3 linked regions of the Hydrogenophilus thermoluteolus genome follow. The protein of the gene in region 2 binds, or shares a complex with, the protein of the main gene of each other region. Links are inferred from orthologs where the notes say so. Each region holds a gene or a part of one and is shown on either strand. Other genes may lie near its edges. The genes, in order: HPTL_RS04680, HPTL_RS05715 and HPTL_RS04675.

What was found.
Region 1: the proteins of HPTL_RS05715 (region 2) and HPTL_RS04680 are in contact, whole or in part, in a cryo-EM structure (PDB 9GE8), measured with the Escherichia coli proteins. The link is inferred for Hydrogenophilus thermoluteolus from one-to-one orthologs.
Region 3: the proteins of HPTL_RS05715 (region 2) and HPTL_RS04675 are in contact, whole or in part, in a cryo-EM structure (PDB 9GE8), measured with the Escherichia coli proteins. The link is inferred for Hydrogenophilus thermoluteolus from one-to-one orthologs.

Annotation. Positions count from the first base shown.
Region 1 is NZ_AP018558.1:972,467-976,714, reverse strand. The notes cover bases 1,321-4,248. They hold HPTL_RS04680 (ABC transporter ATP-binding protein), read right to left. Parts: upstream 3,163-4,248; coding sequence 2,479-3,162; downstream 1,321-2,478. Other genes in these bases: HPTL_RS04670 (AI-2E family transporter), read right to left, coding at 3,906-4,248; HPTL_RS04675 (arylesterase), read left to right, coding at 3,205-3,888; HPTL_RS04685 (FAD-dependent oxidoreductase), read left to right, coding at 1,510-2,490; apbC (iron-sulfur cluster carrier protein ApbC), read right to left, coding at 1,321-1,423. In the rest of the region: dcd (dCTP deaminase), read right to left, coding at 1-323; more of apbC, read right to left, coding at 332-1,320.
Region 2 is NZ_AP018558.1:1,175,045-1,179,540, reverse strand. What follows is about bases 629-3,804. They hold HPTL_RS05715 (ABC transporter permease), read left to right. Parts: upstream 629-1,028; coding sequence 1,029-3,581; downstream 3,582-3,804. Other genes in these bases: ygfZ (CAF17-like 4Fe-4S cluster assembly/insertion protein YgfZ), read right to left, coding at 3,778-3,804; HPTL_RS05710 (hypothetical protein), read right to left, coding at 3,593-3,781; HPTL_RS05720 (amidohydrolase), read left to right, coding at 629-1,029. Outside these bases: more of HPTL_RS05720, read left to right, coding at 1-628; more of ygfZ, read right to left, coding at 3,805-4,496.
Region 3 is NZ_AP018558.1:970,349-974,474, forward strand. Bases 1,321-4,126 are described here. They hold HPTL_RS04675 (arylesterase), read right to left. Parts: upstream 3,163-4,126; coding sequence 2,479-3,162; downstream 1,321-2,478. Other genes in these bases: selD (selenide, water dikinase SelD), read left to right, coding at 1,321-1,430; HPTL_RS04670 (AI-2E family transporter), read left to right, coding at 1,427-2,461; HPTL_RS04680 (ABC transporter ATP-binding protein), read left to right, coding at 3,205-3,888; HPTL_RS04685 (FAD-dependent oxidoreductase), read right to left, coding at 3,877-4,126. Also shown: tRNA 2-selenouridine(34) synthase MnmH, read right to left, coding at 1-300; more of selD, read left to right, coding at 375-1,320. UniProt on the Escherichia coli protein: TesA is a multifunctional esterase that can act as a thioesterase, lysophospholipase and protease.

The sequences.
Region 1 (4,248 bases), 200 kb from region 2 along the record:
CAGACCGTGAGTACGTTGCGCGGAATGCGAAAGTATTCGACGGTGCGCGCCAACGCAAACGAGTTGGGCGGGATGATGCAGACGTCACCGACGAAGTCGACGAAACTGCGTTCATCGAAATTCTTGGGGTCGACGATCGTCGAATTGATGTTGGTGAAGATTTTGAATTCGTTGGCGCAGCGCACGTCGTAGCCGTAGCTCGAGGTGCCGAACGAGACGACGCGCGCGCCGTCGACTTGCCGCACGAGTTCGGGTTCGAACGGTTCGATCATCCCATACGCTTCTGCCATGCGGCGTATCCAGCGGTCCGATTTGATGCTCATCGTTGCGTTCAGTCGTTCTTGACCACGATCGTGGGCATTTTGTGGGTGAAATCTTTGCCGCGGTCGGCGATCGCGATCGCCACCTGCCGGGCGATTTCTCGATATTTTTCGGCGATCGGGCCATCGGGTTCGGCGACCACGGTGGGCTTGCCGCCGTCGGTCTCTTCCCGGATGCGACGATCCAAGGGCAACGCCCCCAAAAAGGGCACGCCGTAGTCGGCGCACAACTTCTTGCCCCCCCCTTCGCCGAAGATCGGTTCGACGTGACCGCAGTGCGAGCAGATATGCAGGCTCATGTTTTCGATCACCCCCAAAACGGGGACTTGGACTTTTTCGAACATCTTGAGCCCTTTGCGCGCGTCCAACAGCGCGATCTCCTGCGGGGTCGTGACGATCACCGCGCCGGTGAGCGGCGCTTTCTGCGCGAGCGAGAGATGGATATCCCCCGTTCCCGGTGGCATATCGACGATGAGGTAGTCCAAGTCGTGCCACGCGGTTTCGGTGAGGAGTTGCACCAGCGCCTGCGAAGCCATCGGGCCGCGCCAAATCATCGGCGTTTCGACGTCCACCATGAAGCCGATCGACATCGCTTCGATCCCATACGCGGTGAGCGGCTGCATCTTCTTCCCGTCTTCCGAGACCGGATTGTGATGGCCAAGCCCGAGCATTTGCGGAATCGAGGGGCCATAGATGTCGGCATCCAAAATCCCGACCTTCGCCCCTTCTGCCGCCAACGCGAGCGCGAGATTGACCGCGGTGGTGCTCTTCCCCACACCCCCTTTACCCGACGCGACCGCGACGATGTTCGCGACACCGGGCAGCGGCCGTAACCCGGGCGGCACCTTGTGGATGCCGATTTGGCTGGTCACTTCGACAAAAAGCGCCGAAGGGTGCAACGCGTCACGAAGCGCGGTTTCGATCTGCTGCTGGATCGCTACCCATTGACTCTTTGCGGGGTAATCGAGCGCGATCTGGACCGAAACGGCGTCGCCGTCGACCGCGATTTGCCGAACAGCACCGGTGGTCACGTAATCTTTTCCGCGATTGGGGTCGAGGGTTTGCGCGAGGACCTTTCGAACAGCCTCTTGTGTGATCGCCATGTCGCGCGGCTCCTTGTCGAATGCGAACGATGCGTGCGATCATACCACCGTGTGGCAGGAACGATCACCCCTCGAAAAGGAGCGCAGTGAAACGAATCGTCGTGATCGGGGCGGGCGCAGCGGGACTGACCGCTGGTTGGCGGTTGGCGCGTTGGGGGTATTCCGTGATCGTACTGGAAAAGCGTGCGCAACTGGGCGGGGCGCTCGCCGAACTGGCAGAAAATGCGCTTCGTTTCCCAGCCGCCGCTCCGACGTTGAAACAACTCATGCGTACGGGTGTGCTTTCCCTGCAACCGCTCCGTTCGCTTCCGTTCACCTGGGGGGATGACGCCGGAACGCAGCAGTGGTCAATCCCCGCAACCGGTTGGCCCAAAATCGAGGGAACGCCCGTTCCCCACCCCCTCTTTTGGCTTTGGCGGTTGCGGGCGTGGGGGCGTCGCCATCCGGATACGCCGCTCGATGCCTGGTTCCGTATCGCCACTCCGCCCGCGCCGCTCAGCGCTGCGCTCACACAATTGGCTGCCCAATGGTGTGGAGAGTCAGTCACAACCCTGACCTGGCCACGTCTCGCGCCGCTGCTTCGCGCCATCATGCGTTTTTCGGCGCCGCAAAGACATGCGTGGCAGGTAGCGGAAGCTGCCAGCGAATGGTTTGCGGTGGCGCTCGCGCGGCGGATCGGTCTGTTCGGACAGGTGGTACAGATCGCGTCCCCAGTAATGACGCTCACCCCACACGGCGATTCGGGGTGGCGGGTGACCACGGTCGGGCAACTGCACTTCACCGCAGCAGCGGTAGTCGTGGCAACCGAACCGCAGGACGCAGCGCCGCTTTTGCCCGCTGAATTGGGCCGAACAGCGGCGCGGCTGCACCAGTGGCCGCAGGTTCTGCGCTGGGGTAGCGCACGGGCGCTTCCGCAGATGGTTGCCAAACCGGTTCGCATCGCCAGCCATTTGTGGCTTGCCGGCGACTGGTTGCCCCCCATCGGCGCGCTTCCCGGGCTGGAAAGCGCGGTGGCTAGTGGCTGGACCACCGCGCGCGCGGTACGCGCCGCGCTCTCATCCCAGTGAAGGATGGTCGTTCGCGACGAGTCTGCCCCGCTGTAAGGTCAATACCCGCTGACAGCGCGCGGCCAATGCCGGATCGTGGGTGACCAGAACGAGCGTCGCCCCGCTCTCTTGCTGCAGAGAAAAGAGAAGTTCGATCACGGTTTCGCCCGTAGCGGCGTCGAGGTTTCCCGTGGGTTCGTCGGCAAAGAGATAGCGCGGGTTGCACGCAAAAGCGCGCGCCAACGCGACGCGTTGCTGTTCGCCACCGGAGAGCGTCTCCGGGCGATGACTGAGCCGTTCGGCCAAACCGACACGAGCGAGCCACGCTTTGGCTTGCTTTTCCGCATTCCCGTCGCCCTTGAGCCAGAGTGGTAGCGCTACGTTCTCCCACGCGGTGAGGTGGGAGAGGAGCTGGAAATCCTGGAAGACGAACCCAACCGCTTGCTGCCGCCAACGGGCGCGCGCCTCTTCGTCCCACGTGGCGATATCGGCGCGATCGACGACGATCTTTCCGCTCGTAGGCAGGTCGAGCCCGGCGAGCAGGCCAAGGAGCGTCGTCTTGCCGGAACCGGAGGCGCCCACGATCGCGACCGCCTCGCCGTCGTTGATGGTACAGTCTACCGCATCGAGCAAGGTCAAGGTGGTTCCGCTCGGCAGGGTGACCGTTTTCGTGAGATGGATGGCTTCGATCATATGTCGCGTTGCTCTCTTAATCGTCGTCGTCTCTTGAGTGCGATGATAACGGTTGGGTTCCTCAACCGGTTATCGAACAGTCTGGCGCTGGCCAACCCCGACCCGGCGACCACGACCAGTGCTTCAGCGCCGCGTAACGAGGCACCTACGCTCCTCGTCTTCGGCGACAGCCTTTCGGCAGGCTATGGTCTGCGCGCCGGTAACGGTTGGGTCGATCTCCTTGCCGAACGATTGCGCGCCTGCGCGCCGCAGTGGCGCGTGGTCAACGCCAGCGTTTCGGGAGAGACGACCCACGGCGGTCGGGTGCGGCTACCGAAACTGCTCGCCCGCGAACGGCCCCGGTTGGTGATCCTTGAACTTGGCGCAAACGACGGATTGCGCGGTCTGTCACTCACGGCGATGCGGGAAAACCTGGCTGCGATGATCGACGCAGCGCACGGTGCTGGCGCGCAAGTGGTACTCGTTGGCATGCAGATCCCGCCAAACCTTGGCCCCGACTACAGCGAAGCGTTCGCCGCGACCTTTGCGGAATTGGCAGCGGAAAAACGGGTCGCCGGTTTCGTTCCGTTCCTTTTGGCGCCCATTGCGCTCAACCGTGACGCGTTCCAAGCCGATGGGCTCCATCCCACCGCGGAAGCGCAGCCGCTCCTTCTCGAAACGGTCTGGCCTGCTCTCGCGCCGCTCATCCCCTGTCAGGAACTTTCGCGCCGCACCGGGTCGCGGTGACGGATGGGCGTCTGTTGTCACAGCAGCCCCTCGCGCCGCAGGGTCGATTTGAGTTGCGCGAAGAAAACGGGGGCGCTCACCACCCCAGCCACCCCAAATGCCGCCTCCAGCACCACCATCATCGTCAAAATCTCCCACGCGTGGGAGCGGATGCGGTTGCCGATGATGTGGGCGTTCAAAAAGTACTCCAGTTTGTGGATGAAAACGAGCCAACCCAGGGCCAGTACCGCGTCGATCACCGAGACGCTCAACGCCACCAACGTGGTGATGGTGTTCGAGATGAGATTACCCACCACAGGAAGCAGCCCCGCCACAAAAGTGACGACCAGCAGGACTGGGGTGAGCGGCAACGTTCGCCCT
Region 2 (4,496 bases):
CAGACGGGGTGGGCGAAAACGGGCGTGGTCGCATCGATCACCGGCACCATGGGTGCAGGGCCTACGATCGCGCTTCGTGCCGACATGGACGCACTGCCGCTCGAAGAGGCCAATACCTTCGACCACCGTTCGTGCCATCCCGGCCGTATGCACGCGTGCGGCCATGACGGTCATACCGCGATGCTGCTTGCTGCAGCAGAAGCGATCGCTGCAGAACCCGATTTCGCGGGGACGGTCGTTTTCCTCTTCCAACCCGCGGAAGAGGGGGGCGGGGGGGCGCGCGTCATGGTCGAAGAAGGGGTGCTCGATGCCTTTGCGATCGACGAGATCTACGCACTGCACAACTGGCCGGGTTTGCCGGTTGGCACCTTTGCGGTTCATACCGGCCCGGTGATGGCAGGCACCAAGAGTTTCGACCTGACTTTCCGAGCATCGGGCACCCACGCAGCGATGCCCCATTTGGGTGCCGATCTCATTGTTGCCGCCAGTCAGTTCGTCACGTACGTACAAAGTGCGATCAGCCGTAGGATCCCGCCAACAGAAGCCGCGGTCTTTTCCGTGACGCAGTTCCACGGGGGAACCGCGTACAACGTCCTGCCCGATCGCGTCACCCTTGCCGGAACGGTCCGTGCCTTTTCCGACGCGACGATGCTCCATATCATCGAAACCGCAACGCACTTGGCCACGGCGATCGCAGCGAGCGTCGGCGCCGAAACCGAATGGCGCTGGCACGACGGTTATCCGCCGACCGTGAACGACGCAACCGCTGCCGAAAACGCGGCACGTACCGCCGCGACCGTCGTCGGTGCCGAACGTGTGCTGCGCGACCAACCCCCATCGATGGGGGCGGAAGATTTCGCCTATTTCTTGCAAAAACGCCCCGGCGCGTATCTCTGGATCGGAAACGGGCCAGGGGAGGGCGGGTGCGTGCTTCACAATAGCCGGTACGATTTCAACGATGCGATCCTGCCCCTGGGCGCAGCGTTCTGGTGGCGGTTGGTGCGCGATCGCTTGGCTTCGGAGGGGTGATGCGTTCGTGGCAACGGGGTTGGCACCATTGGCGGCTGTCGCGCGCGCTCCTTGATGGCGCGGGTGGACTCTGGGCGCTCGTTGCAGCGCTCGCCGTTGCAGTCTCCTGCGTTGCATCCGTTGCGTGGCTAAACGACCGCTTGACGTCGACACTGGTGACCGAGGCCGGAGCGTGGCTTGCTGGAGACTTGCAAATCGCATCGTCACGCCCCTTTGCTGCGCGCTGGCACGGGTGGCGCGCGCAGCATCCGGAAATTCGGGTAGCCGAATCGGTCACCACGACGTCGATGGTACGAACGCCGCAAGGTGATCGACAACTCGTCGCGCTGCGTGCGATTGGACCAGGGTACCCGCTGCGCGGCACCATCCGACTCCGTGCAGCGGGATCTACCGATGAAGCGGCGACCGAAGAGAATCCTCGACTCGTGATCGTCGATGCAGCCAATCTGACAAGCAACCAAGCGTGGATCGACGCCCGTCTGTCAGCGCTCTTGGGATTGCGCGAGGGAATGACGTTCGCCCTGGGGCGCAGTGAGGTGGTGGTGGCTGGGATCCTCGAATCGACTCCCGAACAAGGGGCCGATTTTTTGAGTTTTCTGCCCGAAGTCATCGTTTCGACCGAAACGCTCGACGGTTCGGGGCTGATCGCCCCGGGGAGCCGGGCCACTTGGCGCTGGCACATCGTCGCGCCGCAAGCAGCGCTACCCCAGATCAAAGCGGAGATCGAAGCCTTGCTGCAACCGGGGGAACGGCTTGTCGCAGTCGACGAAGCCCAACCGTCGGTCAAGACGCTCCTCGAGCAGGTGCAGCGGTTCCTGCGCTTGGGTACCATCGCTGCTGTGGTACTTGCCGCAGTCGCGGTGGCGCTGGCAGCGCGGCGCGTCGCACTGCAATTGACCCGTCGCGTTGCGGTGGTTCGCGCGCTGGGGATCAGCCGCTTGCGCCTCCTCATGCTCTTGGGGTTGCGCTTTTTGGTTCTGGCGGCACTGGGAGTCGGAGCCGGGTTGGTGATCGGGTGGGGCGCACAATCGCTCTTTGCCGAATTGCTGCAAGCGCTCGTTGCGCACACGGGACTTGCGCCCGCTGCGTTCGTTGCCGGATGGCCGGCTGCGCTGCTTGGTTTCGTACTGGTCGCTGCATTTGTCACACCGTGGCTCGTCTGGCTGGTCCGTCTGCCGCCGATCGCTGTGTTGCGCCACGTCGCGCCGCCCAGCCATCCCTTGGGGTGGCTCGGATGGGTGCTTGCCACCAGTGGGGCTCTTGCCGGCGTCACGGTAGCATTGGCGGGCGAATGGCAGCTCGCAGTGACCGCGCTTGCGGTGATTGCTGCGATCACGTGCGGCTTCGGTGTGTTGGCGATTGTCCTCCTTCGCTTCGCCTACCGTTTTCTGCCGCAGCGGACGCCCACGCCAGTTCGCCTCATTTTGCTCTTTCTCGTGCGCCAGCCCCTGACGGTGGCGATTCAGGTCGCAGCGCTCGCTGTGGGATTGACCGCGATTTGGCTGTTGCTCTTCGTGCGCAGCGACCTCCTGGCGGCGTGGCGCTACCAAACTCCGCCTGATGCGCCGAACCGTTTCGTGATCAACGTGATGCCCGATCAGGTTGCGCCGCTCACGGCACAGTTCGAAAAAGCGGGCATCGCTCCGCCGCGCTTTTGGCCGATGGTGCGCGGTCGATTGCAGTCGATCAACGGCGCACCGATCCCACAAGCGCTTTTGGACGCCAACCCGCGCGCCGAGCGTTTGGCGAATCGGGAGTTCAACCTCACCTGGTCCACCGCTTTGCCTGAGGACAACCGAATCGTCGCCGGGCGGTGGCACGGTGACAGCACGGCGCGCGAAGCCTCGGTAGAGGCGGGATTGGCGAAACTGTTCGACATCAAAGTGGGCGATACGGTGACGTTCGGGATCGCAGGCGAAACGGTGACGGTATCGATCACTTCGATTCGTGCGCTGCGGTGGGAGTCGATGCGCCCCAATTTCTTTTTCATCACCACGCCAGCCGCGTTGGAACATTTCCCTGCAATCTTTATGGCTGCGATTCGGTTGCCACCGCATGAGCGAGCATTCGAACGCACGCTGGTTGCGCAATTTCCGAACGTCACGGTGATCGACGTCGAGCAATTGCGCGCAGAGTTCGAACGGTTGAGTAACGACGTCACCCGCTTACTCGAAGCCGTCTTCGCGTTCGCGTTGGCAGCAGGCGGTCTGGTCCTGCTTTTGGGTTGGGCTGCTGGAGACGAGCGGCGCGCGCAGCAAGTGGCGCTCCTCAGAGCGTTGGGGCTGCAGGAACGCGTTGCCCATCCGTTCCTGCTCGGCGAAGCCGCTACCGTTGGCGCGCTTGCCGCGCTCTTTTCGGTGCTCGCCGCCAGTCTGCTGGGATCGTGGTTGGCGTATCGCCTCTTCGATCTGCTGCTCCCCGTACGCTGGGGGCCGCTTGCGGCTGCTGCGCTGATCGTGGCCGTGCTGGTCGGCATCCTAGGGTGGTGGCGCGCCAAAGGGCTCCTCGCGCAGCCGCCCCTCACGGTGTTGCGCGCAGCGTCACCACAATGACCATGACTGCGTCAGAGGTTGGGGTCGTGCGGCGTTTCGGCGTTGAGGATCGCGAAGACGCCCGCCGCAGCAACCGCCATCCAAAGCAGGAACGCCCCAACCCCCAACCGCTCCCACAGCGCGCCGAAGTAAAAGAGCATCACGAATGCGATAAAAAGGAGCAGGTTGCCGATGAGGCTGGCGTGGCGCTTCCAGTTCATCCTTTGACCTCGTCGAGCGCGTAAGGAAGCGGCGTGAGGGTCGCTTTCGCGCCGTCGGGCGCGCCGATCGCCACGGTGCCTTCCGGGATCACCGATTTCGGGACCGATACAAGCGCCGCATAACCGTCCGGGTGCGGCACGGAAAGCACCACGCGCCCGGCAGTCTGTTCGCCCATCGCCGCACTAAAGCAAGGCGTACCCGCAGCGGGTGGGTCACCCGCGCCCACCACTTTGACCATTCGTCGTTTGACTTCTCCCAAATAGCGGGTACGGGCAATGATCTCTTGCCCAGGGTAACACCCTTTTTTGAAACTGACGCCACCGATGAGGTCGAGATTCACCCATTGTGGCAAGAACATCTCCCGGTTTGGCGGCAAAATCCACGGCCAACCCTCGGCAACGAACGTTGCCCACGTCAGGCCGCTCGTTTCGGCGCCAAGGTCGATCGTTACCTTGCTGCGGAAACGATATTTGAGGAGTGTGCTTTGGAGAAACGGCGCACTTTCGGGATCGATGAGGATCCGAAAAGTGGTCTCCTCGACACGCTCCAACCAGAAAATGGCCAACAACCGCCCTTTGGGGGTGCATAGCCCATTCCACTGCCGCGCATCTGTCGTCAATGACGTGACGTCATTGCACGTCAAACTCTGCAAGAAGCGTTGTGCGTCTGGCCCATTGACCAGCAACGTCGCGAAGGGCTGGGTCGAATCAACGT
Region 3 (4,126 bases), 200 kb from region 2 along the record:
CCCGCCGCGCCAACAATAAACCAACGGGCGCCACGAACGCGGTTTGTCCTGAAACTGGTTTTCGATGTGGTGCGCGATATTTTTCGCCACCCACGCCCCCCCGATTCGCCGCGCTTCGAACGGGGACTGCTGTTTGTAGATCGTACCGACGATCGCCCGTTCCCGGTCGTCCAGCACCGGGCAACTGATCGCGCCGGGAATGTGGTCTTCGGCGTATTCGGCGGGACTACGGGCGTCGATCACCGTATCGAACGCGTCGATCTCCGCTACCGAAACGAGGGGGGCAGTTTCGCGGGGCATTGGCGAACCATGGAGTGGACTCGGGTACTATTATCGCGCAATTCGAACGGGTGTTTTCAAGGAGCGAGCTGGGAATGACAGCAGCGGTACGGTTGACAGCGCTCGCGCACGGTGGCGGCTGCGGGTGCAAGATTGCGCCCGGCGTACTCGAACGGCTCTTGCGGGAGATTCCAACGGGGTGCGTTCCCCCTGAGCTCTTGGTGGGTTATGACAAAACCGACGACGCTGCGGTATGGCGATTGAACGAGACGCAGGCGCTCATCGCCACCACCGACTTTTTCCTTCCCGTCGTCGATGATCCGTTCGACTTCGGCGCGATCGCTGCGACCAATGCGCTTTCCGACGTCTATGCGATGGGGGGACGCCCGATCCTGGCGCTTGCGGTCGTCGGGATGCCCGTCGGAAAACTGCCCGAGGCGGTGATCGCGCAGATTTTCGCGGGCGGCGCTTCGGTGTGCCGCGAAGCAGGGGTGGCGCTTGCCGGGGGCCATTCGATCGACTGCGTCGAGCCGTTTTACGGCCTGGTCGCGCTGGGGCTGGCACACCCCCGGGAGATCAAGACCAACGCCGGGGCGCGGCCGGGCGACCAGTTGATCCTGACCAAACCGCTTGGGATTGGCATCCTCTCCGCGGCGCTCAAGAAGGGATTGCTGACTCCAGACGAATATGCGGAAATGCGGCGGTGGACCACCTGTCTCAACCAGGTGGGAGCCCGTTTGGCCGCCGACCCGGAGGTGCATGCGCTCACCGACGTCACCGGTTTCGGCCTGGCGGGACACGGATGGGAGATGGCGCGTGCAAGCGGTGTGGTGGTGCGTTTCCACGCAGCGGCGCTGCCGGTGTTGCCCGCAGCGCTCCGTTACCTTCGCGAAGGGATCAGCACGGGCGCTGCAACGCGCAACTGGCAAAGCTACGGCAACGCGATCGACCTCTCTGCGCTGCCGGAAGCAAAGCGCGCCTGGTGGCAAGCGGTCGTCACCGATCCGCAAACGAGCGGTGGTCTTTTGATTGCGTGCGCCCCTTCTGCGGTGGAGCGGGTGTTGCGCGCGATCTCGGAGACGCAAGGCGGAGGTGGGGTGGTGATCGGTTCGGTAGTCGCCGGAACGCCAAAAGTTGAGGTATTGCCGTGAACGGATCGGCGCATCGGGCGGTAACCGGTTGGGGGCGTCGCGCGCTGCTGTTAGCAACCCCGATCGTTCTGCTCTGGGGAACTGTCCTCTCCCTCAAACTCACGCCCGCCTTTTTTGCGGGTGTGCTCACCTTTGGTGCCTCTCAGGCGATGACCCAGCGTTTTGCTCGCTCGCCCGCTTTTGCCCGCCATGCGCGTCTCTATTCTGCCGCGGTGGTGGCCGTGGTGACGCTCCTTTTGATCGTCGGATTGGTCGAGTTCGTCTTGTGGGCGCCGCAAGCGATCCCAAAGCTCTTCAAACAGTTGGCGACCACGCTCGAACAGTTACGGGTTCTGCTGCCCGCCTGGGCGAGCTATCTGCCCGATTCGGTTGATACCGTGCGCCGCGAGGTGATCGTATGGCTCAAAGCGAACGCAGCGGCGGTGCAGAGTTGGGGGCTGCACACCGCACGGGGGATAGGGTACGTGATCCTGGGGCTCGTCATCGGTGGGCTGGCGGCCGTTCAGGTTGCCTGGTCTAGCAGCGATGCCCCCAATCCCAAACCGCTTCCCCCTTTGGCGCAGGCCATTTTCGACTACACGCGCGAGCTCGTCGCCAGTTTTACCCAGGTCGTTTTTGCCCAGGTGAAGATCTCTCTGGTGAACACCGCGCTCACCGCCGTTTTTTTGGTGGGGATTTTGCCACTTCTAGGGCGAACGTTGCCGCTCACCCCAGTCCTGCTGGTCGTCACTTTTGTGGCGGGGCTGCTTCCTGTGGTGGGTAATCTCATCTCGAACACCATCACCACGTTGGTGGCGTTGAGCGTCTCGGTGATCGACGCGGTACTGGCCCTGGGTTGGCTCGTTTTCATCCACAAACTGGAGTACTTTTTGAACGCCCACATCATCGGCAACCGCATCCGCTCCCACGCGTGGGAGATTTTGACGATGATGGTGGTGCTGGAGGCGGCATTTGGGGTGGCTGGGGTGGTGAGCGCCCCCGTTTTCTTCGCGCAACTCAAATCGACCCTGCGGCGCGAGGGGCTGCTGTGACAACAGACGCCCATCCGTCACCGCGACCCGGTGCGGCGCGAAAGTTCCTGACAGGGGATGAGCGGCGCGAGAGCAGGCCAGACCGTTTCGAGAAGGAGCGGCTGCGCTTCCGCGGTGGGATGGAGCCCATCGGCTTGGAACGCGTCACGGTTGAGCGCAATGGGCGCCAAAAGGAACGGAACGAAACCGGCGACCCGTTTTTCCGCTGCCAATTCCGCAAAGGTCGCGGCGAACGCTTCGCTGTAGTCGGGGCCAAGGTTTGGCGGGATCTGCATGCCAACGAGTACCACTTGCGCGCCAGCACCGTGCGCTGCGTCGATCATCGCAGCCAGGTTTTCCCGCATCGCCGTGAGTGACAGACCGCGCAATCCGTCGTTTGCGCCAAGTTCAAGGATCACCAACCGGGGCCGTTCGCGGGCGAGCAGTTTCGGTAGCCGCACCCGACCGCCGTGGGTCGTCTCTCCCGAAACGCTGGCGTTGACCACGCGCCACTGCGGCGCGCAGGCGCGCAATCGTTCGGCAAGGAGATCGACCCAACCGTTACCGGCGCGCAGACCATAGCCTGCCGAAAGGCTGTCGCCGAAGACGAGGAGCGTAGGTGCCTCGTTACGCGGCGCTGAAGCACTGGTCGTGGTCGCCGGGTCGGGGTTGGCCAGCGCCAGACTGTTCGATAACCGGTTGAGGAACCCAACCGTTATCATCGCACTCAAGAGACGACGACGATTAAGAGAGCAACGCGACATATGATCGAAGCCATCCATCTCACGAAAACGGTCACCCTGCCGAGCGGAACCACCTTGACCTTGCTCGATGCGGTAGACTGTACCATCAACGACGGCGAGGCGGTCGCGATCGTGGGCGCCTCCGGTTCCGGCAAGACGACGCTCCTTGGCCTGCTCGCCGGGCTCGACCTGCCTACGAGCGGAAAGATCGTCGTCGATCGCGCCGATATCGCCACGTGGGACGAAGAGGCGCGCGCCCGTTGGCGGCAGCAAGCGGTTGGGTTCGTCTTCCAGGATTTCCAGCTCCTCTCCCACCTCACCGCGTGGGAGAACGTAGCGCTACCACTCTGGCTCAAGGGCGACGGGAATGCGGAAAAGCAAGCCAAAGCGTGGCTCGCTCGTGTCGGTTTGGCCGAACGGCTCAGTCATCGCCCGGAGACGCTCTCCGGTGGCGAACAGCAACGCGTCGCGTTGGCGCGCGCTTTTGCGTGCAACCCGCGCTATCTCTTTGCCGACGAACCCACGGGAAACCTCGACGCCGCTACGGGCGAAACCGTGATCGAACTTCTCTTTTCTCTGCAGCAAGAGAGCGGGGCGACGCTCGTTCTGGTCACCCACGATCCGGCATTGGCCGCGCGCTGTCAGCGGGTATTGACCTTACAGCGGGGCAGACTCGTCGCGAACGACCATCCTTCACTGGGATGAGAGCGCGGCGCGTACCGCGCGCGCGGTGGTCCAGCCACTAGCCACCGCGCTTTCCAGCCCGGGAAGCGCGCCGATGGGGGGCAACCAGTCGCCGGCAAGCCACAAATGGCTGGCGATGCGAACCGGTTTGGCAACCATCTGCGGAAGCGCCCGTGCGCTACCCCAGCGCAGAACCTGCGGCCACTGGTGCAGCCGCGCCGCTGTTCGGCCCAATTCAGCGGGCAAAAGCGGCGCTGCG